Regions from separate parts of the Rhizobium sp. BR 249 genome, predicted to be linked through region 2. Evidence: riboswitches for the same ligand, from Rfam matches in the RefSeq annotation. Region 2 holds a riboswitch; each other region holds the start of a gene.
The links. Region 2 has a riboswitch for cobalamin ahead of QD408_RS05370 (CbtB domain-containing protein). Riboswitches for the same ligand answer to the same signal wherever they lie in the genome.
Positions count from the first base shown of each region.

Region 1 (5,402 bases), on a different contig from region 2:
CATGAACGGCGCCGGATAATAGACGCGGCCGATCTTGCCTTCCTTGCGGATCTCGATCTTCGAAACGATCGGATGGATCGAGGAAGTGGAGTGGTTGATGTAGGAGATCGAGCCCGTCGGCGGCACCGCCTGCAGGTTCTGGTTATAGAGGCCGGAGGTCATCACCGCCTTCTTCAGCGCAAGCCAGTCTTCCCGCGTCGGAATGTGGATGCCGGCAGCGTCGAAAATCGACTGCACCTTCTCCGTCGCCGGCTTCCATTCCTGCTCCGTATATTTGTCGAAATATTCGCCCGAGGCATATTTCGAATTCTCGAAGCCCTTGAAGCTCGCACCACGCTCGGCCGCCAGCAGGTTCGAGGCGCGGATGGCGTGATAGGTGACCGTATAGAAATAGATATTGGTGAAATCGACGCCTTCCTCGGAGCCGTAGAAGATGCGTTCGCGGGCAAGATAGCCGTGCAGGTTCATCTGGCCGAGGCCGATCGCATGGCTCTCGTCATTGCCCTTCTCGATCGAAGGAACCGAGGCGATATGGCTCATGTCGGAGACGGCCGTCAGCGCCCGGATCGAGGTCTCGATCGTCTTGCCGAAATCGGCCGAATCCATCGCCGCTGCGATGTTCAGCGAGCCGAGATTACAGGAAATATCCTTGCCGAGATGCTTGTAGGAGAGATCGTCGTGATACTCGCTCGCCTCGCTCACCTGCAGGATCTCCGAGCAGAGATTGCTCATGGAGATGCGGCCGGCAATCGGGTTCGCCCGGTTCACCGTGTCTTCGAACATGATGTAGGGATAGCCGCTCTCGAACTGGATTTCGGCGATCACCTGGAAGAATTCGCGCGCCTTGATCTTCTTCTTGGAGATGCGGGCATCCGCCACCATCTCACGGTACTTTTCCGTCACCGAGATCTCGGTGAGGGGTACGCCGTAGACCCGCTCCACGTCATAGGGCGAGAACAGATACATATCCTCATTGTTCCTGGCGAGTTCGAAGGTGATGTCGGGCACGACGACCCCGAGCGACAGCGTCTTGATGCGGATCTTCTCGTCGGCATTTTCGCGCTTGGTGTCGAGGAAGCGCATGATGTCGGGGTGATGGGCGTGGAGATAGACCGCGCCCGCGCCCTGGCGCGCGCCGAGCTGGTTGGCGTAAGAGAAACTGTCTTCGAGCAGTTTCATCACCGGGATGATGCCGGAGGACTGGTTCTCTATCTGCTTGATCGGCGCGCCGGCCTCGCGGATATTCGTCAGCGACAGGGCCACGCCGCCGCCGCGCTTGGAAAGCTGCAGCGCCGAATTGATGGAGCGGCCGATCGATTCCATATTGTCCTCGACGCGCAGCAGGAAGCAGGAGACGAGCTCGCCGCGCTGCTTCTTGCCGGCATTCAGAAAAGTCGGCGTTGCCGGCTGGAAACGGCCGGAAATGATCTCGTCGACCATGTCGCGGGCAAGGGCTTCGTCGCCGCGCGCCAAAGCCAGCGCCACCATGCAGATGCGGTCTTCGTAGCGCTCGAGATAGCGCTTCCCGTCGAAGGTCTTCAGCGTATAGCTGGTGTAATATTTGAAGGCGCCGAGGAAGGTCGGGAACCGAAATTTCCTGGCATAGGCCTGGTCGAACAGGTCGCGGACGAAATTGAAGGAATACTGGTCGAAAACCTCCTGCTCGTAATAGCCTTCGGTCACGAGGTAATCGAGCTTTTCCCGGAGATTGTGAAAGAACACGGTGTTCTGGTTCACGTGCTGCAGGAAATACTGCTTGGCCGCCATGCGATCCTTGTCGAGCTGGATCCTGCCCTCATCGTCATAGAGGTTCAGCATCGCGTTCAGCGCATGATAATCGAGCGTTTCAGCCGCTTTCAGCGGCTTTGCGCCCGCATCCCGCGTCAGATTTGTTCCCGTGTCCAAAATCGTCCCATCCCGTCTTTGACATTGGCGACATCCCAGGCCGTTCCCAGAAGCTCGAACCTGTAGAGATACGGCACCTGGCATTTCCGCGAGATCACGTCGCCGGCAAGCCCGTAGGTCTCGCCGAAATTGCTGTTGCCCGCGGCGATCACGCCGCGGATGTTGGAACGGTTTTCCGCATCGTTGAGGAAGCGGATCACCTGCTTGGGCACGGCTCCTTTGCCGCCGTCACCGCAATAGGTGGGCGAGATCAGCACATAGGGTTCGTGAATGTGGATGCCTTCAGCGTCGACGGGAATGCGCGCCGCGCGCAGTCCCAGCTTCTCGACGAAACGATGGGTGTTCCCGGATCGGCTCGAATAATAGACGATCAGCCCCATCGCTTTTCTCCGCTCAGGAGAGCGCGCTGATCATGTCGGGACGGAAACCCGCCCAATGCTGGCTGCCGGCAACCACGACCGGAACCTGCATGTAGCCCATGCCGCGCACGCGATCGAGTGCTTCGGCATCCTCGGAAATATCGACGATTTCATAATCCACGCCCAGGCGGTCGAGGGCGCGATAGGTGGCGGTGCATTGGACGCAAGCCGGCTTGCTGTAAACGGTAACGCTCATCATGTTCCTCGTGATGTCAATGAATTCAGGACACGGGACTGGGATCGGGCGCCGTGCGGCGTCCGGGGCAACGCTTGATAATGATCTGGCAAAGTTGGCGCTTAAACGCCTGACGTCGTCCCTCGCAGAATCTGCGCAGGCGGCGGCCTTGATGCTCTCGACATGACTTCAAACCCCGAAGTGCTCATGCGGACGTTCGGGGCAGCGCAACAGACACGGATTTATTCCGCCTTCGTAGACGCGACCTTCCGGACACCCCGCCCGTGGACGTTTCGTTCGAGGCAGGTCTCCTGGCTCACGGGTCGAAGCACCCTGCCCAGCCTTCCCGGAGCATCATACTCCAGTGACCTGAAATCGGACAGTTGCTCGCCGCTTACAGTTGCGGGGGCAGCTCCGGCATTGCCGCGCCATGATGGCGCAACGCACCGTATTCCCGTCTTAGCCCTCGATCCTCACGAATCGAGGGAACCTCGAACACTAGATATAGTACGCGAATCCGAATTCACGTCAACGGATGGTTTGTGCATCGCGTTACGGCAGGTTTGAAATCGCTGCGTTCCTGTGAAAAACAGGGATAACGAAAGCTTAACGAAACCAGACCGCCATTCGGGAAAACATTCACGCCTTTACACGCAGCAGCCTCAGCGCATTGATCGTCACCAGCACCGTGGCGCCGGTGTCGGCGAGGATCGCCGGCCAGAGCCCGGTAATGCCGGCGATCGTCGTCACCAGGAAGACCGCCTTCAGCCCGAGCGCGATGGTGATATTCTCAAGGATATTGCGCATCGTCCGCTTGGAAAGCGCGATCATCCTCGCCACGTCGCCGACGCGTCCGTGCAGCACGGCGGCATCCGCCGTCTCCAGCGCCACATCGGTGCCGCCGCCCATGGCGATGCCGATATCGGCGGCGGCAAGCGCCGGAGCATCGTTGATGCCGTCGCCGACCTTGGCGACGACGAAGCCCTCGCGCTTCAATTCGCCGACGACCCGCTGCTTGTCCTCCGGCATCATCTCGCCGCGCCAATCGATGCCGAGCATGCCGGCGACGGCTGCCGCCGTCCGCTTGTTGTCGCCCGTCAGCATCATCGCCTTGACACCGGCCGATTTAAGCGCCGAGAGCCCGGCCCCGGAATCCTCGCGCGGCTCGTCGCGCATGGCGATCAGGCCGGCCGCAGCGCCGTTGACGAGCAGCACCGACACACTCTTGCCCTCGTCGTTGAACGCCGTGATGCGCGACTCTTGTTCCCCGTCCAGCGCCCCGCGCTCGCGGGCAGCCGACGGCGACAAGAGATCCAGCGTCTCGCCGCCAACCTTGCCGCTGACGCCCTTGCCCGGCACCGCTTCCAGCTCGAAGGCGGGCGGCACGGGAACGCCGTCGGCCTTGGCGCGGTTGAGGATGGCGAGCGCCAAGGGATGGCTGGAGCCCTGCTCCAGCACCGCCGCGCGCGACAGGAGCTGCGCCTCGCTCAATCCGAAGGAAACGATATCGGTCACCCGAGGCTTGCCTTCCGTCAGCGTGCCCGTCTTGTCGAAGGCGACCATCGTTACCTTGCCGAGCGTCTCCAGCACCGCGCCGCCCTTCATCAGCAGCCCGCGCCGGGCACCCGCCGAGAGCGAAGCGGCGATCGCCGCCGGCGTCGAGATGACGAGCGCACAGGGGCAGCCGATCAGCAGGATGGCAAGACCTTTGTAGATCCATTCGTTCCACGAGCCGCCGAAAAACAGCGGCGAAACGACCGCCACCAGCGCGGCGACCACCACCACGCCGGGCGTGTAATAGCCCGAGAACCGGTCGATGAAGCGTTCCGTCGGCGCTTTCGATTCCTGCGCCTCCTCCACCAGCTTGACGACGCGGGCGATGGTATTGTCGGCAGCGGCCGCCGTGACGCGAACCCTGAGCACTGCATCGCCGTTGACCGTACCGGCATAGACGACTGCATCGACGCCCTTGCGCACCGGCGTGCTTTCGCCCGTCACCGGAGCCTCGTCGACCGCGCTCTCGCCGGAAACGATGACACCGTCCGCAGAGATGCGGTCGCCGGGGCGAACCATGATGATCGCGCCGACGGCAAGGCTTTCCGCCGGCACCTCCCGCATCTGGCCATTGTCTTCGAGCAGCGCGGTCTTCGGCACCAAGGCCGTCAGCGACTGGATGCTTTCGCGCGCCTTGCCCGCCGCCACACCCTCCAGCAGCTCGCCGACGAGGAACAGGAAAACGACGGTCGCCGCTTCCTCTCCCGCATTGATGATGACGGCGCCGACAGCGGCGATCGTCATCAGCATCTCGATCGAAAACGGTGTGCCGGATAGCGCCGCCATGACCGCACGCCGGGCGATCGGCACGAGACCGACCAGCATGGCGACGATGAAGGCATAGGATGCAATCGCCGGCACGAGATGACCGACGGCATAGGCGGCAACGAGCGCCACGCCCGAGAAAATGGTCAGCCGGCCCTTCTTGCTCTGCCACCAGGGACCGGTCATCGGCGTGTGGTCGTGCCCGTGCAGACCTTCGATTTCCTTTTCGCCATAGGCGTGGTCGTGACCATGGCCTTCATGATCGTGATCATGACCCGCGTGATCATGGCTCGCATGATCGTGGTCGTGGCCCGCGTGATCGTGATCATGATGATGCGAACCGCGTTCAGGCACAGAGGCTGCCCCTCCGGTAAAAGGCGAGACGGAATAGCCAAGCCCCGTCACCTTCTTCTCGATCGCCTTGAGGTCGCTGCTGCCGTCATGCCGGACAGTCATCGTGCCCGCCACCACCGAGACGGAAACATCGGCGACGCCTGCCACGCGTCTGACCGCCGTATCGATCTTGGTCGCGCAGGCGGCGCAATCCATGCCACCGACCCGGTATCGTGTCTCGCTCGTCTCAG
Region 1 is NZ_JARWKX010000017.1:119,963-125,364, reverse strand. Features, by position in the region: gene nrdE (class 1b ribonucleoside-diphosphate reductase subunit alpha) at 1-1,905, opposite strand, end outside; gene nrdI (class Ib ribonucleoside-diphosphate reductase assembly flavoprotein NrdI) at 1,884-2,285, opposite strand; gene nrdH (glutaredoxin-like protein NrdH) at 2,299-2,520, opposite strand; cobalamin riboswitch at 2,783-3,008, opposite strand; gene QD408_RS17385 (heavy metal translocating P-type ATPase) at 3,139-5,402, opposite strand, start outside.
Region 1: linked by a shared signal. The riboswitch ahead of nrdH (glutaredoxin-like protein NrdH) and the one ahead of QD408_RS05370 (CbtB domain-containing protein) in region 2 are both predicted to bind cobalamin.

Region 2 (5,402 bases):
CGCTCGAGTTCACCCCGCGCTTCGGCCTGCATCTGCATGCGCTCGGCCAGCCGCGCCCGCCGCTGGCGAATGACCGCCACGGCAAGCCCGGCAATGCAAAGGATGAGAAAGACGGCAACAAGCGCGGTGCGCGCCTGGGCGCGGATGGAACTCGTCTCCATCAGCACATTCACCGTCCAGTCCTCGGCCGGCATGTAATGCGACAGCACCAGATACTCACTTGAGCTCCGGTCGCCCGCAAGCGTCATCAGATCATGCGGCTCGAAGCGATGGCGCGTCACCGGCAGCGCCGTGAGCTTCGCATTGGCATAGCGCCGCGACGCTTCCGTGCGGGCGATACGGTCGGCCGTCAGCGGCAGGATCGCGCCGTAGAGCCATTCCGGACTGCCGGACATGAAGATGATGCCTTCCGGATCTGAAACGAAGATCTTGTATTCCCCGCCGCTCCAGGAGGATTCGATCATGTCGATATCGACCTTGAAGACGATGACGCCGCGAATATCCGCGCCGACCCTGATCGGGGCCGAAAAATAATAGCCGCGCTTCAGGGACGTGGTGCCGAGAGCGTAGAACCGGGCCTGCCGGCCTTCGATCGCTTCCTGGAAATAGGGGCGGTAGTTGAAATTCTGGCCGACGAAACTTCCCGGTCCATCATAATTGCTCGCCGCGATCGTCTCCCCGTCCGGCTTCACCACATAGATGTCGGAGGATTTCAAGAGCCCGTTGATCTCCTTGAGATAGAGATTGGCGGCACCGCGCAGCACCATGTCGTCAGGCGCGCTGACCAGTTCCTTGATATCGTCGTGATCGGCGATCAGCGCCGGCAGCGCCTCGTAGCGGTTAAGGTGGCCGCTGAGCGCCGAGACGGCAAGGCGCAGCGCCGTTCCCGCCTGGGCCGAAGCTTCCTGCATATAGGCACGCGTCGCAATCGCGCTTCCATAGGTGAAGAAGGCGAAAATAACGAGCGGCACCACCAGCAGCGCCGCTATCGCACGATATCTCGAAGACAGATCCGGCTCCTCCCTTTCTGCCTTCACTCCCCAGCAAGGCATGCCCGACGGGCTCAGTTTAATGAGGCAAGCGAGGTTTTCCAAGAGCGCGCCGAAACTTGACACTCCGCAGGGGTGAATGTCCTATTGCGGCACCGCAAGGAGACCCCTTCCATGAGCGACGACCAGACGCCCGCCGACAGCAAGCTCACCAGCTCCAAGCGCCGCTGGGCGGCAGAGGGCAAGTTCCTGACCGGCCGCATCAGCCGCCCCGAGGCCGAGCGCCTGCCGCCCGGCCAGCACCTCGTCAAGAACTGGCCGGTGCTCGATCTCGGCCAGCAGCCCGTCATCTCAACCGAGAGCTGGCGGCTTGAGGTACGCGGCCTTGTCGAAACGACTCTTACCCTCACCTGGGCCGATTTCCAGGGGATCGAGCAGAGCAGCAAGATCAGCGATATCCACTGCGTCACCACCTGGTCGCGCTACGATAACAAATGGAAGGGCGTTTCGACGCGCGATCTGCTCGATCGTGCCATGCCGAGGCCGGAAGCAGCTTACGTCATGCTGACGAGCTACGACGGCTATACCACCAACCTGCCGCTTGCCGATTTCGCCGCCGAGGACGCGATCCTCGCGACCTCATGGGAAGGTCTGCCGCTGACACCAGATCACGGCGGCCCGATGCGCCTCGTCGTGCCGCATCTCTATTTCTGGAAGAGCGCCAAGTGGCTGCGCCGCATCGAGCTGATCGCTGCCGATGAGGCCGGTTTCTGGGAAAAGAACGGCTACCACATGCTTGGTGATCCGTGGCGCGAGCAGCGTTATTCCGACGATTGAGCCTTCGGCCGCAGGAAACGGCGAAGCGCCAGGACGGCAAACCCCAACAAGGCGGCAAGCCCCGCCAGTGACGCCATGCTGGCGAAATGAAGTGGTATCTTGCTCCAGCGCGGCTTGATGATATCGGCCGTGTTAAAGGCCTCGCCGCTGAACTGGCAGGTGACGAGCGCAAGCCCACGCCGCACCATATCGGCGTCGACGGCGGAGATGATTTCTCCTGCTGCAGGCGCCTCCAGCGGCATCTCCCGCATCGCCATCAGCACGGCTTTCGTTGCCGCGAGATAGGCATGGGCGCATTCGTTGAACGGACTTTCCTCGTCCGTCACGCTGCCCGGCACCCTGCCCCACAGGCAATAGGAATATTGGATCTCGGCATAGTTCAGCACGCGGCGGAACGGCTCGTTGGTATCGACTGCACGGGATGCGAGGTCGATGATCCCACGGCGATAGTCCGAAATCACTGCCATCTCGCCGTGGGAAATTTCCGGGATATCGATACCGCCATGGCTGCCGCCTGCGCTGCGAGAATGCGCGCAGGCGTCACCGGCGATGATGAGAAGCAGGCTTGCCCCAAGGAGAACACCAAGCCTGTCGTCGCGCCGGATCACCGGAAAGCTGGCCGTAGACCACTCTTGGCGCCGAGACGCCTTTCGGCCAGCGCTCCGAAAACAATACCGAGCGCTGCCCAAAGGATCGCGTGCATTCCGAGCGTGGTCGTGCGGAACCGCCAGAGCACCATCGCCGAGAAATTCTCCGGCACCTCGTTGATCGGCGGCAAGAGATAGAGAACCGCACCGATGAAGACGAGATAGGCGGAGCCGGCGATGATCGCGCCGTTCCAGAGACCGAAGCGTCCGGCAAGGCGGCGCGAAAGCGCCACCGCCGCAATCAGCGAGGCGAGCGAAACGACGATCATCAGGAAGAACAGCTCGGTCCTGACACCGATCGTATCGGGATTGCCGACCGCCGGCGGATTGGCCGGATATTTGACGGCAGGAACCAGAACGACCGCCACGAAGGCGGCAATGGCGATGACGGCCGAGGTGCCGCGCGGCGAAAGGCTGCTGAGGCGGCCGTGCACGAAAGCGAAGGCAAGCGAAAAAAGCCCGCCGACAGCAATGCTGTAGGCCATGACGCCGGTGAAAAGGCCGAGACCGGCCTGCGTGGCCCGGCTGACGATCTCAGGTTCGGCGGCTTCGCCGGCCGCCTGGGCACTCGCCTCCTCGAAGGCGATCGCCGCATCGACCAGCGGCTCGCCGAAGGTATGGGCAAAGGCAAAAATCAGGATGCCGGCAATCACGCCCGCGAGCATGCCGCGAAGCAGAAGATTTCCAACCATGTCAGTATCCCCCTAAGCATGTCGCGCAAAACTGTGCAGCGGTTTTGCGAGAACGACATGCGTAAAACAAAGACCTAAAGCGCGAGAAGCGAATCTGAAAGATCGCGATGCGCTTTAGTGGCAGGGAAAGCCGAGGAGATGGCGGGCGTCATGCACGAATTCGTGCACATACATGCCGTTGAACAGCGCCATCGCGCCTTCCTCGGTGCCGACAAAATAGAGAACGATCAGCATCAGCAGGCCGCCAAAGATCGCCCAGGGCAGGATTTCCCCTACCGGGATCGGCGCCGGTGCCGCGACAGGTGCAAAAGTAGTGTCAGACATGTATTCCTCCGGAATGACGCGTTCAGTCGAAAGAGTGTTGTGCGGCAGGGTCTGACTTCCAGCGCGAAGAAGTTTCGACACGCTGGTCACAGTGGCGCGACCGCGCCGGATTTCCACCGGCTTCCAAACCCGCAACGCCACGGTTATATCTGCACGCCGGAGAGACTGTCAACGAAACTTCACGAGCCGGCAAAGCGCCGTCCCCACCACATTGCGGAGATCGGAACGATGGTGAATACGCGCCTCACCTGGATCTGCCACGGCGCGACGGCGGCAAGCCGCAAGGCCCTGTTTCCGCTCGACGAACCGCTGGAAGACAAAGCGGTCGAGGAAGCCGGCAGGATGGCCCGCCTGCCCCACGCCGACCGTATCGTCACCAGCCCGGCTTTGCGCGCCCGCCAGACCGCTGCAGCACTCGGTCTCGAAGCCGAAATGGAACAGCGGCTTGCCGACTGCGACAATGGCCGCTGGGCCGGCAGATCGATAGCGGCGATCGGGACTGAAGAGCCGGAGAATCTCGTGGTCTGGATGAGCGATCCGGAAGCCGCCCCACACGGAGGCGAGAGCTTTCTCGGCCTGCGCAGGCGCGTCGCCGGCTGGATGGACGAGCAATCCCTGCTCGGAGGCCATGTGATCGCCGTCACCCACCCGGCCGTCATCCGGGCGGCGACCGCGCATGTGCTTGAGGCGCCGCTCCCGTCCTTCTGGCTCATCGACGTCGAGCCGCTGGCGGTCGTTCGTATGACCAGCAATGGACAGCGCTGGTCACTGCGCTTCTAGAGAATTAGATACCCCTCATACTGTCCAGCCTTACGCAAGCAAATAGCGTCATCTCTATTGAACCGGGTTTGACCGGGACTACTTCCTTGTCCCAAGGAGATGGAAGACATGACATATGATTGGAGTGGGGAGCGTACGCGGCGCCTGCGTTTGATGCGGGTTGCGACGTTCACCGTAATTCTGGTCGGTCTGGTCGTCAGCGTCCCGCTGCTGATCGTCACCGCCTGAAAAAGCGAGACAGGGCGAGCGATGCGGCAGCACGCTCGCCCTCGTTCTTCCCGCTCTCTCCCCTCGCCGTTCAACCCGACTCCCCTGTCTTCCCAGCCGCGCCGACGAACGGCCGCAGCGCAATCGCTGCCCCTGTAGCGCCGAAACAGGCTGCTTCTCCAACAATTCGCCTTCTGGTTTCAACGAACATTTCAGATTTTCGTGATACCTCGGCGCAGGGTGGAGATGGAGAAGGCAATAATGCCGGCGTTTTTCCAAAGCAGGGCCGGAAGGCAATGCGTGTCAGTCGTGGTGTTCGGAGTAACCCTCTGGATCCTCAGCACGCTGCTGCACTTCGACGACGGCCTCGTCTCCTTCATGACCGGTTTCGGCAAGTACGGAGCGAACAAGCTCATTCTTGCCCTCGGCATCGCCGGCGCCATGAGCTTCATCTATTCCGTGCTGCGCATCGCCGACCTGCGCAAGGAAATGGAGCTGCGCGCCACCGCACAGGCGAAGGCCGACTGGACAGCCACCCACGACCATCTGACCAGACTGCCGAACCGCTACGCCTTCGAGCGCAAGATCCTCTCGCGGCCGATCCTGGACGAGGAAGCCGAGATCGAGGAGTGGGCTCGCAACGTCACCATCTTCTCCGTCGATCTCGACGGTTTCAAGAAAGTCAACGATCTCGTCGGCCACAAGGGCGGCGACGTCCTGCTGATCGAGGTCGCCAAGCGTATCTGCGCAATCGGCAATGCCGATTGCGTCTATCGTTTCGGCGGCGACGAATTCATCATCGTCGCCTTCGGCCTGACGGCGCAGCGCGAGGAGCGTTTCGCCAAGCTTTTGATCCAGGCCGTCACCCGGCCGATTCACATAGACGGCTTTGCCGTCGAAGTGGGCGCCAGCGTCGGCTACGACCG
Region 2 is NZ_JARWKX010000004.1:27,175-32,576, forward strand. Features, by position in the region: gene QD408_RS05350 (sensor histidine kinase) at 1-1,052, opposite strand, end outside; gene QD408_RS05355 (sulfite oxidase-like oxidoreductase) at 1,164-1,826, shown strand; gene QD408_RS05360 (hypothetical protein) at 1,811-2,434, opposite strand; gene QD408_RS05365 (CbtA family protein) at 2,431-3,165, opposite strand; gene QD408_RS05370 (CbtB domain-containing protein) at 3,280-3,489, opposite strand; cobalamin riboswitch at 3,515-3,665, opposite strand; gene QD408_RS05375 (histidine phosphatase family protein) at 3,721-4,269, shown strand; gene QD408_RS05380 (putative bifunctional diguanylate cyclase/phosphodiesterase) at 4,738-5,402, shown strand, end outside.

Region 3 (5,402 bases), on a different contig from region 2:
GAGGTCAGTGAAGATGGATTCGAGAATGCCTTTGGAGACGGGGTCCTTGAGGCTGTAGGCGAAGACCGGCAGGGGATTAAGGCCTCTTGCTTGCAACGCTTGGATCAAGGCTTCGACGGGTTTGGTTTCACCGCTCTGGACAAGGGCGCGGTAGAAGGCGATGGCGACGACGGGGCGGATCGTAGGTTCGGTTTCCACCTCTTCTGTCGTACAGGCAATGCTCCCGTCTGCCGTCGAGGTCGTGGCTGCGGGAGAAACGCCAGAAACCAGCCTCTTCCACTCCTCAACCCCAACCAGTCCCCGCCCCGGCCACCAGATCCCCGCCTTCATCAACGGCGCAGCCGGCGCCGGCTTCTCCTCGCCCGAAAGCATCGCCGCCGCATAGGCCAGAAAGCCCCGCGCATTGGCGTCACCACCTTCGATCAGATAGCCCCACAGCGCATTCAGATCCTCCAGCGCCACATTCGAAAACGGCGTCAACCCCGCATCCGGCTTGGAGTCCCCCGGCAGCACCGCAATCAGCGCACCGCAGCGCGCCGCCACCGCATGCAGCGCCTCCAGCGCATAGTGAAAATAACTCGCCCCACCCAGCGCCCGCACGATGATCAGCTTCGCATGCCGCGCCGTCCGTTCAACGTATGTATCGACCGACATCGGATGCTTCAGGCTCATCAGGCTCGCAAGCCGCAGCGAATACCCTGTCGCCCCGCCGGCATGAGCCGCGGCAATTGCCGCAAGCTCGGTATCGGCAGCCGAGAGGAACAGGATATCGCCCGGCGACTGACCGAGGTCTATCGCCTCGTCGCCATCGCTGATCGTTCCCTGCTGGGCCAGAAGCAGATGCATTCTCTATCCTCGGACGAGCGCTTCGATCGCCTTGCGCACCGCGCCCTGATCCATCTCGTGCAGGCCGATGACGACGAGGCGCGTGCCGCGCGTTTCGCCCTGCGCCCAGGCGCGGTCGAAATACTGGTCGATACGGGCACCCACGGCCTGCAGCTGCAGGCGCATCGGCTTGCCGGAAACGTCGACGAAGCCCTTGAGGCGCAGCACGTCATGCTCGGCAATGACGCCCTTCAGCTTCTCGACGAACACAGCCGTATCGGCGATTGCGCCGAGCTCGACGACGAAACTGTCGAACTCATCGTGGTCATGCGGCTCGCCATCCTCATGCTCCAGTTCGTGATGGGACTTGCGGTTGGCGATATCGTCTTCCGTGCCGATGCCGAGGCCGAGCAGCACGCTGGCCGGCACCTCGCCATTCCTGGCTTCGATCATCACCGGCTTGCGGGCAATGCGCGAGGCGACTTCGCTCTTCACGCGGCCGAGACCGTCGGCGTCGATCAGATCGGTCTTGTTGAGCACGATCAGGTCGGCACAGGTCAGCTGGTCCTCGAACAGTTCCTCGATCGGGCTTTCATGATCCAGCGATTCATCCTCGGCGCGGCGCGCATCGACGGCATCGTGATCGTCGGCAAAACGGCCGGCCGCGACGGCGGCGCTATCGACCACGGTGATGACGCCGTCCACGGTGACTTCGCTGCGAATATCCGGCCAGTTGAAGGCGGCGACGAGCGGCTGCGGCAGGGCAAGGCCCGAGGTTTCGATGACGATATGATCCGGGCGCTGGTCGCGCTCCAGAAGCTTGGTCATGGTCGGAATGAAATCGTCGGCGACCGTGCAGCAGATGCAGCCATTGGTCAGCTCGATGATGTCGTCCTCGGTGCAGTTTTCCGCCCCGCAGCCCTTCAGCACATCGCCGTCGACGCCGAGATCGCCGAACTCGTTGATGATGAGCGCGATCTTCTTGCCGCCGGCATTGGTGAGCAGGTTGCGGATCATCGTCGTCTTGCCGGCGCCGAGAAAGCCGGTGATGACGGTTGCGGGGATTTTCTGCTGGTTCATGCACTTAACCCTTCATTTTCAGCGGCAGCCCTGCCGCGACGAAATAAACTTCCGCAGCCTTCGCCGCGATCATCTGGTGCAGCCTTCCAGCATGGTCGCGAAACTCCCGCGCCATGCGGTTCTCCGGCACGATGCCGAGGCCGACTTCATTGGAAACGATGACGAGCCGCGCCTTCGCCTGCGGCAGAAAGGCGGCAAGCGCCGCAGCCTGAACCGCGATATCGCGCCCCTCCATCATCAGATTGGTGAGCCACAGCGTCAGGCAATCGACCAGGATCGCCCTGCCCTCGCCATCGATGGCCGCAAGCCGCTCGGCAAGCTCCAGCGGCTCCTCATGGGTGATCCAGGAGGGGCCACGATCGTCCTTGTGCTGGTCGATACGCGCCTGCATCTCATCGTCCCAGGCCCGGCCGGTGGCGATGTAATGACGATCGAGGCCGGTCGCGATGATGAGGTTTTCGGCGAAGCGGGATTTGCCGGAGCGTGCGCCTCCGAGGATGAGGGTGGTGGTCATGACAACACCGCCAGTAGAGGAAGCGCGCGTGCTCCTCGACCTCCCTCATTCCTGTGCTTGTCACAGGAATCCAGCGTGTCCAAGTCCTTGGGCACGAAAGACTCATTCAACAGCGTTATAGCTTCATTCACCGCGCAGACGCGCGGTGGCTGGATTCCTGTGACAAGCACAGGAATGAGGGAAGAGAGAGAGGCGCGCACCACACAAGGCAGCGCTGAATTCAGTCGTTCAGCCAAAACAACCTCCGTGCTGGCAGCGGGCGCTTTGCCCAGGGGTGGGCTTTTCGCCCGGCACGGGATGGCAGGTCTCCTGGCTCGCGGGTATCGGCCGCGATCGGGGCAAACCGTTTCCGGTCGCCCTGATCGTGCCGGCGGATCTGCCTCGCCTTCCCGGCTGCATTGGCGAAGAGGTGGACGATTCGTAGAAATAGAGGCGTCCGGCCCCGGTTGATCACCATGCATGTCCAGTGGCTTTTCCGGCATCTCCTCCGCTTCGCCCGCCCGCACCATTGCTGGCTGCCGGCGAAAAGGGCTCGATGCCGGATGGAAGACCCTGACCGCTCTACAGTCGCGGGGTCGGCTGTGATGAAGGCGCCCGGTTTGGGTCCACCCCGTCACATTCCCTTTTCATCCGGAAGGGCGCAACGCCGATCCGGAACCATCCGTTATGTCAGGATGGTTAGGCAAGCCGGGGATTGAAGTCAACCGGCCTTCGCAGCCGCTCTCGGCGCGGATTACCTGCGGCTTCCAAGCCAATACGACTGACTCTACCGGAAATATCGTCTTTTATCAGAGGCTTACGTTATGAATATTTGATCGGCGCGCCGGCTTTTCGCCGCAATTCCGTTGCAAGCGGACTGCACCGTCACCCTTGACCGGGTCTCTCCCCGCCTAGTTGTCTAGCCATGCTTATGAAATTGGATCGGCGCCGCCTGCGCGCGCTGCGTGTTTTCTTCGACCCGGGGCGGCTGCGCGCGCTGACCCGCCGCAGCGAGGTCGGCCTGTCGCTGGCAGGCGCCGTCGTCGGCATCGCCTCGGGACTTGCCGTCACCGGCATGAGCTTCGTTTCCAATGAACTGCACCAGCTGGTCTTCGGTATCTCGGACGACGAAAGGCTGAGTTCATCGCTGATCGACGACAAGCTGCTGCTGCTCACCGCTCCCGTCATGGGCGGCCTGCTGCTCGGGCTGCTGTTCTTCGTGCTGGCGAAACGGCGAAAGAAGCCGATGGTCGACCCGATCGAGGCCAATGCGCTGCATGGCGGCCGCCTGTCGCTCACCGACAGCATCATCGTCGCCGTGCAGAACCTGATTTCCAACGGTTTCGGCGCCTCCGTCGGCCTGGAGGCCGGCTATACCCAGCTTGCCGCAGGCCTCGCCTCGAAATTCGGCCTGAAGCTGCAGCTTCGCCGCTCCGACCTGCGCGTCCTCGTCGGCTGCGGCGCGGCCGGCGCCATCGCCGCCGCCTTCAACGCACCGCTGACCGGCGCCTTCTATGCCTTCGAGCTGATCATCGGCACCTATACGATCGTGTCGCTGACGCCGGTCGTCACCTCCGCCCTCGTGTCCACGCTCGTCGCAAGGCTGCTTGCCGAGGGTGATTTCACCATCGATATCGGCAGCTTCGGTTCGGTCGTGCCGGCCGACTATGTCCCGGCCCTGCTGCTCGGCGTCTTCTGCGCCGGCGTCGGCATCCTCATCATGCAGGGCGTCGCCTTCGTCGAGGAGCTGGCGCGCAAGAGCTCCATCGCTCCGCCTTTCCGGCCGGCGCTCTGCGGCATCATCGTCGGGCTTCTCGCGATGATTTCGCCGCAGGTGCTCTCGGCCGGCCACGGCGCATTGCATCTCAACCTGTCGCGTGATGTCGCGATCCCGGCGCTGATCGGCCTCTTCCTGCTGAAATCGCTCGCCTCGGCGATCTCGATCGGCTCCGGCTTCAGGGGCGGCCTGTTCTTCGCCTCGCTGTTCATGGGCGCCCTGCTCGGCAAGCTCTTCGCCTATTGCGGCCCCTATTTCGCCGATGCGACGCTGACGCCTGCGATCTATGCCGTGGTCGGCATGAGTTCGCTTGCCGTCGCCGTCATCGGCGGCCCGCTGACCATGACCTTCCTGGCGCTCGAAATCACCGGCGACTTCCCGATCACGGCGCTGGTGCTCGCCGCCGTCATCACCTCCTCGCTCGTCGTGCGCTCGACCTTCGGCTACTCCTTCGCCACTTGGCGCTTCCACCTGCGCGGCGAAAGCATCCGCAGCGCCCACGACGTCGGCTGGATCCGCAACCTGACGGTGGACAAGCTGATGCGATCAGACGTCAAGACCGCACGGGCCGGCATCTCGCTCGAAGAATTCAAGCAGGCCTTTCCTATCGGCTCGACCCAGCGCGTCATCCTCGTCGAGGAGAGCGAAAAATATGCCGGCCTCGTTCTGGTCCCGGAGATCTACGCCAACCCGACCGACGTCCAGGATGAGGGCAAGGCGCTTTCCGATTTCATCCGCTACCGCAACGATTTCCTGCAGCCGCAGATGAACGCCAGGCAGGCGGCGGCGATCTTCGACAAGACCGAAAGCGAAGCGCTCGCCGTCGTCAACAACCTGATCGAGCGCAAGGTGGTCGGCCAGCTCAGCGAAAGCCACACGCTGCGCCGCTACAGCGAAGAGCTCGACCGCCGCCGCCGCGAGGTGTCGGGCGAGATCTGACCACTATGTCTCGTCGGCGAGCCGGTAAACGTCGGCCTTCTTCGAAACGCCGCGCAGCTCGAACGAGCCGAGATGCTCGCAAGGCGCAGCACAGGTCTTCGCAAAACTCTCCGACATCAGGAGCGGCTGTTCGAGCGTGCCGCAGAGCTTTTCAAGCCGCGAAGCCTCGTTGACGGCCCTGCCGATCACGGTGAAATCCAGCCTGCCGTGAGCGCCAACATTGCCGTAGAAAACCTCGCCGAGGTGCAGCACGACGTCGACCCCGATATCGGGGCCGCCATTGCCCGT
Region 3 is NZ_JARWKX010000026.1:1,469-6,870, forward strand. Features, by position in the region: partial or broken gene cobN (cobaltochelatase subunit CobN) at 1-846, opposite strand, end outside; gene cobW (cobalamin biosynthesis protein CobW) at 850-1,905, opposite strand; gene cobU (bifunctional adenosylcobinamide kinase/adenosylcobinamide-phosphate guanylyltransferase) at 1,910-2,419, opposite strand; cobalamin riboswitch at 2,701-3,096, opposite strand; gene QD408_RS21690 (chloride channel protein) at 3,324-5,114, shown strand; gene QD408_RS21695 (adenylate/guanylate cyclase domain-containing protein) at 5,118-5,402, opposite strand, start outside.
Region 3: linked by a shared signal. The riboswitch ahead of cobU (bifunctional adenosylcobinamide kinase/adenosylcobinamide-phosphate guanylyltransferase) and the one ahead of QD408_RS05370 (CbtB domain-containing protein) in region 2 are both predicted to bind cobalamin.

Region 4 (5,402 bases), on a different contig from region 2:
GGCCGCTCTGGAGCGCAACGGCTGCAACAGCGAAAACTTCTATGCGCCCTCCGAACGCAGCGCCAACGATCCCGCCCCCAGCATCGAGGAGCAGGCAATGCGCGGCGACACCTTCATTCCGCTCGGCGGCGGAGGAGAGATCGACCCGCGTTACGGCCTGCCGCAAGCCCAGATGCTTTCACCCGTCAGTACCATGTGCGTGCGCAGCTGCGACGGCGGCTTCTTTCCGATCAGCTCGAACGCCACGTCGGTCGATTTCGGCCGGGACGCCGAAACCTGCGCCAAGATGTGCCCCGGCATCGAGACCCAGCTCTTCTATCGCGACGTCAGGAGCACGGAAGCCTCGAACATGATCTCGGTGGCGACAGGCACGCCCTACAGCGCCATGAAGAACGCATTCGCCTATAAGAACCGCGCACCCGGCGAAAAAAACGCCTGCGCCTGCAATCTCACCGCCTACTACAATGAGATGCGCGGCAAGCAGGCTCTGAGCCAACCGCCGCAGCAGGGTTCGATCACCACCATCCATACCAATCCGCCGGCAAAGGATGCCGCGGTAGCGCCGCCGCCGCAGCAGCCATCCGTTCCGGAACGTCCTTACGATCCCACGCAGAACAAGGTCCGCCAGGTCGGCCCGCAATTCCTGGCCGGCGACCAGGGCTCGATCGACCTTGCCAATCCGGCAAACCCCGGCCCGCAGCCCCAGCAGCAATGATTGCGACGCTGATCAGCGCTCACTCCGCCCCCATTCATCGTGAAAGACCAGTTCTTCGAGCGGCATCCTTTGCCGCCAGCCTTTGACCGCGAGTTCGGGCTCGTCATAGAGCCGGTCGACGAAGCCGGCGCAAAGCCAGGCGACCACCTCGATATGATCGGGTATGCCGAGAATGGCTTTCAGATCGTCTTCGCGAAAAATGCTGACCCAGCCGATGCCGATGCCTTCGGCGCGGGCCGCAAGCCAGAGGTTCTGGATCGCGCAGACTGTGGAATAGCTATCCATCCTGGGATTGTGCGTGCGCCCAAGCACCACGCTGCCGCTGCGCGTGGGATCGCAGGTCACGCATATGCCGAGCGGCGCCTCGACGATCCCTTCGAGCTTCAGCGAGCGGTATGCCTGCCGCCGCTCGCCTTCGAACATCAGCGCCGCCTCCTCGTTCGCCTTCACGAAGGCATCGCGCACCTCAGCCCTCACCTCGGCGCTTCGAACCAGAACGAAGTTCCACGGCTGCATGAAGCCGACGGAAGGCGCGTGATGGGCAGCCGTCAGCAGCCGCTCCACGACATCGTCAGGCAAGGGATCGGGCAGAAACTGGCTGCGAACGTCCCGCCGCGTCATGATCGCGTGATAGACGGCCTCGCGTTCGGCCATGGAAAAACCGGATGCCGCTGACAGGGCATCCTCGTCAAAGGGTCGCATCGTCAAATCCCCAACAACGCAACCGCCCGCCGTCCGCGCGGGTTGGGTCTATCTCGCCAGGCCGGTCTTCTGACTTGGCGTCATCCGTCTGCCGCAGCCTTCCCGGCGAAAACCAGTGGCGTGTTGAACGGCAGACGTCGGCCTTACAGCGTTGGGCACGTTCCGGCCTTGCACCGGATTCCCGATTCTCCCGCCTCGACGGCGGGCACCTGACGGCGCATCTATTTCAGGAAACGGGGGCTGCGGCAAGCCGAGCCGGATAATGCGCACCAAAGCCCTTTCACTTTATCATTTCTTTACAAAAAAAATACAGACTGCAATTGCGCGTTTTGGGTTGCAAGGAGGACATGGGCATGAGTGCTCATGCTGCGACCGCCGGCGTCGATGCCCGTGTTGATAGGCCAGTCGAGAGCAGCTCCGACTGCGCTGCGTTTCGAGGCCCCGCGGCATGTTCCATTTTCTAAAAACGATGCCTCTGACAGCCAAGCTGTCGGCAATCATCGTCGCCGTCAATCTCTGCGGCATCTCTGCTTTCGCCGCCTACACCTGGATGCATGAAACCCAGGCATTGATCGATAGCGCCAAAACGAACTGGTCCAAGGATGTGGAACAGTTCGCATCCGTGGCCGCCGGCGGCGTGAAATGGGGCAAGGCGAATGCCGTTAGAGAGGCCTATTCGCTCTACCGCGACGATCCCTCGCTCGACCTCGTGCAGTTTGCCGCTTTCAACGCGGATCTCGCCGCCGTCGATACCTGGACACGCGACGGCATCGGCGGCTTGCCTGCAACCGACGATTTGAAGAAGAGCCTCGGTGCCAAGCCGGAAAAAACGACGATCGACGACGGCGGAGTGTCGGCCGGTGTCGTCACGATCATCGCGCCCCTCCCGCTGGACAAGTCGGGCAAGGCCACCGGTTACATCGTGACGAACTGGTCCGTCGAGAAGATCGCTGCCGAAGTCCAGCAGAAAGTCTTCGTTTCGCTGATCACGCAATCGGTGATCACCGCCATGGCCGTCATCGCATTCCTTCTCGCCATGCGAAGCCTCGTCGGCCGCCCGCTCAGAATCCTCAGTGGAAGAATCAGCGCTCTGCAGAAAGGCGACCTGGCCTCTCCCGTCACCTATAGGGAAAATGGCGACGAAATCGGCTTCCTCGCGCGGGCGCTGGAGGTTTTCCGTGAGGAAGCGATTGTGAAGGTCGAAAGGGAACGGGCTGCTGCCGAGCAGAGCGCCTCTCTCGATGCCGAAAGGGCGCGCAACGCATCCTTGACGGAAGAGTCGAGCAACACCCAGCGGCTGGTAATGAACACGCTCGCCAATGCATTGGAACGGCTTGCCGCAGGTGACTTCTCCACGCGCCTCGCCGACCTCGGCCCCGAATTCGATAAATTGCGGCAGGATTTCAACCGCATGGTCGAAGCGGTCGCAGCCGCGCTGACCGAGATCAAGACCGCCTCCGTCGCAGTCGAAGGCGGCTCGAGCGAGCTGGCATCCTCCGCGGATCAGCTCGCGAAACGCACCGAGCAGCAGGCGGCAGCACTGGAAGAAACCGCGGCAGCGCTCGATGAGGTGACGACGACGGTCAGAACATCGTCGCAGCGGGCCGAAAGTGCCGGGCAGCTGGTCGAGGAGACGAAGCGCAGCGCGCATGTCTCGGCCACGGTGGTGCGTGATGCCATCGGAGCGATGGACCGGATACAGACCTCTTCCAGCCAGATCGGCCGCATCATCGGCGTCATCGACGAGATCGCCTTCCAGACCAACCTGCTGGCGCTGAACGCCGGCGTCGAGGCCGCGCGAGCCGGCGAGGCCGGTAAGGGCTTTGCGGTCGTCGCCCAGGAAGTGCGTGAACTCGCCCAGCGCTCGGCAAATGCCGCGAAGGAAATCAAGAACCTGATCAATGTATCGGGCGATGAGGTTGCAGCCGGCGTCGGACTGGTGAACCAAACCGGCGATGCCCTGCTGAAGATCGAGGAGCAGATCAACCGCATCAGCGACAGCATCGCCTCCATCGTCCAGTCCTATCGCGAGCAGGCGACAGGCCTGCAGGAGATCAACGGCGCGATCAACCAGATGGATCAGGCGACACAGCAGAACGCGGCAATGGTCGAAGAAACCAACGCGGCCTGCCAGGAACTGCTCACGCAGGGCCGCCTTCTGCAGGACTCGGCCGGCAGGTTCACCGTCGGCGCTTCTGCCGCCGGCCAGCCCAGACCTGCTCAACCCGTTCGCCAGCCTCGCCCCGAGCCAAGGAGCTTCACGCAGCGGCATGCAGGAAACGCCGCCGTTGCCGCTTCTCCCGGCGCCTGGGAAGAGTTCTGACGCCATCAGCCTTCAATAATGAATTCCTCAACAACCGATCATCAGGAAGGGAACAGAATATGAAAAGAGTTGTCACCGCATTGCTTATTGCCTGCAGCGCATCTGCCGTGCCCATGGGTGTCTCCATGGCGCAGGATGCCGCTCAGCTTGCCCCGATCGCCGACTACGTGAAGAGCGATGTCACGCCCTGGCTCAGCGATCCCGCCATCGTCGACGCCCTCAAGGCGCAGGACGCCACCAACGCCAACCTGAGCGCAGCCGATATCGACGCCCTCGACAAGAAGTGGCGCGCCGAAGTCGACGGCTCCGATCACTCGATGATCGACGGCGTGCTCGGCAATGCGCTGTCGAAATTCCTGCAGGAAAAGAAGGCTGCTTCCGGCGGCAAGATCACCGAGATCTTCGTCATGGATGCCAAGGGCCTGAATGTCGGCCAGAGCGACGTAACCTCCGATTACTGGCAGGGCGACGAAGCCAAGTTCCAGAAGTCCTTCGGCGCCGGCAAGGACGCCGTCTTCATCGACGAGATCGAGAAGGACGAATCGACCCAGACGCTGCAGTCGCAGGCGAGCGTGACGATCTCGGACGACAAGGGCACTCCGATCGGCGCCATCACCATCGGCGTGAACGTCGACGCCCTCTGATCTGCCAAGGCTGCAAGGCCTGAAAAGCACGTCGCATCGGAAAACCGATTGCGACGTGCATCATGGCCGCTGCCGATGCTCGATTTCAGGCTGCAGATTCCACGTGACAATGAGACGCCGCCACGCTACACACGGCGCATGTCGATCACTTCTGTCTACGCCTCGCGATTTTATTCGTACCGCTGCTCTCAGCGGATGCGGGTCCATGCGTAACTGAAGTCGACGCGACGACAACCCGAACAGCCGCTAGTCTACCTGGCGGCTTTTTTGTTTCCGCACGGTATGACCAAACAGGAGCCATGCCGTGTCCGATACTATCGATGATCTGCGTATCCTCGAGATCACCCCGCTCACCAAACCCGCCGATGTCATCGCGGAAATTCCCCGAACCGCTGCCGTCAGCCAGACCGTGACCAGCAACCGCAATGCGATCCACAAGATCCTTGAGGGCAAAGACGACCGCCTGATCGTCGTCATCGGCCCCTGCTCCATCCACGATCCGGTTGCCGCCCGCGAATATGCCGCGCGGCTGGCGGAACAGCGGCAGCGCTTCTCCGGCGACCTGGAAATCGTCATGCGCGTCTATTTCGAGAAGCCCCGCACCACCGTCGGCTGGAAGGGCCTGATGAACGACCCGCATCTCGACGGCAGCTACCGCATCGAGGAAGGGCTGCGGATCGCCAGGCGCCTTCTGCTCGACATCAATGCGATGGGCCTTCCCGCCGGCGTCGAATTCCTCGAGACGATCACGCCGCAATACATTGCCGATCTCGTCAGCTGGGGCGCGATCGGCGCCCGCACGACCGAAAGCCAGATCCATCGCCAGCTCGCCTCCGGCCTCTCCTGCCCGATCGGTTTCAAGAACGGCACCGATGGCAGCGCCCGCGTCGCGCTCGATGCGATCCTCGCCGCCTCGCAGCCGCATCACTTCCCCGCCGTCACCAAGGACGGCCAGGCGGCCATCGCCTCGACCAGAGGCAACGAGGACTGCCACATCATCCTGCGCGGCGGCAAGCGC
Region 4 is NZ_JARWKX010000024.1:77,014-82,415, forward strand. Features, by position in the region: gene QD408_RS21165 (DUF2865 domain-containing protein) at 1-715, shown strand, start outside; gene bluB (5,6-dimethylbenzimidazole synthase) at 728-1,417, opposite strand; cobalamin riboswitch at 1,459-1,645, opposite strand; gene QD408_RS21175 (methyl-accepting chemotaxis protein) at 1,866-3,740, shown strand; gene QD408_RS21180 (hypothetical protein) at 3,800-4,384, shown strand; gene QD408_RS21185 (3-deoxy-7-phosphoheptulonate synthase) at 4,689-5,402, shown strand, end outside.
Region 4: linked by a shared signal. The riboswitch ahead of bluB (5,6-dimethylbenzimidazole synthase) and the one ahead of QD408_RS05370 (CbtB domain-containing protein) in region 2 are both predicted to bind cobalamin.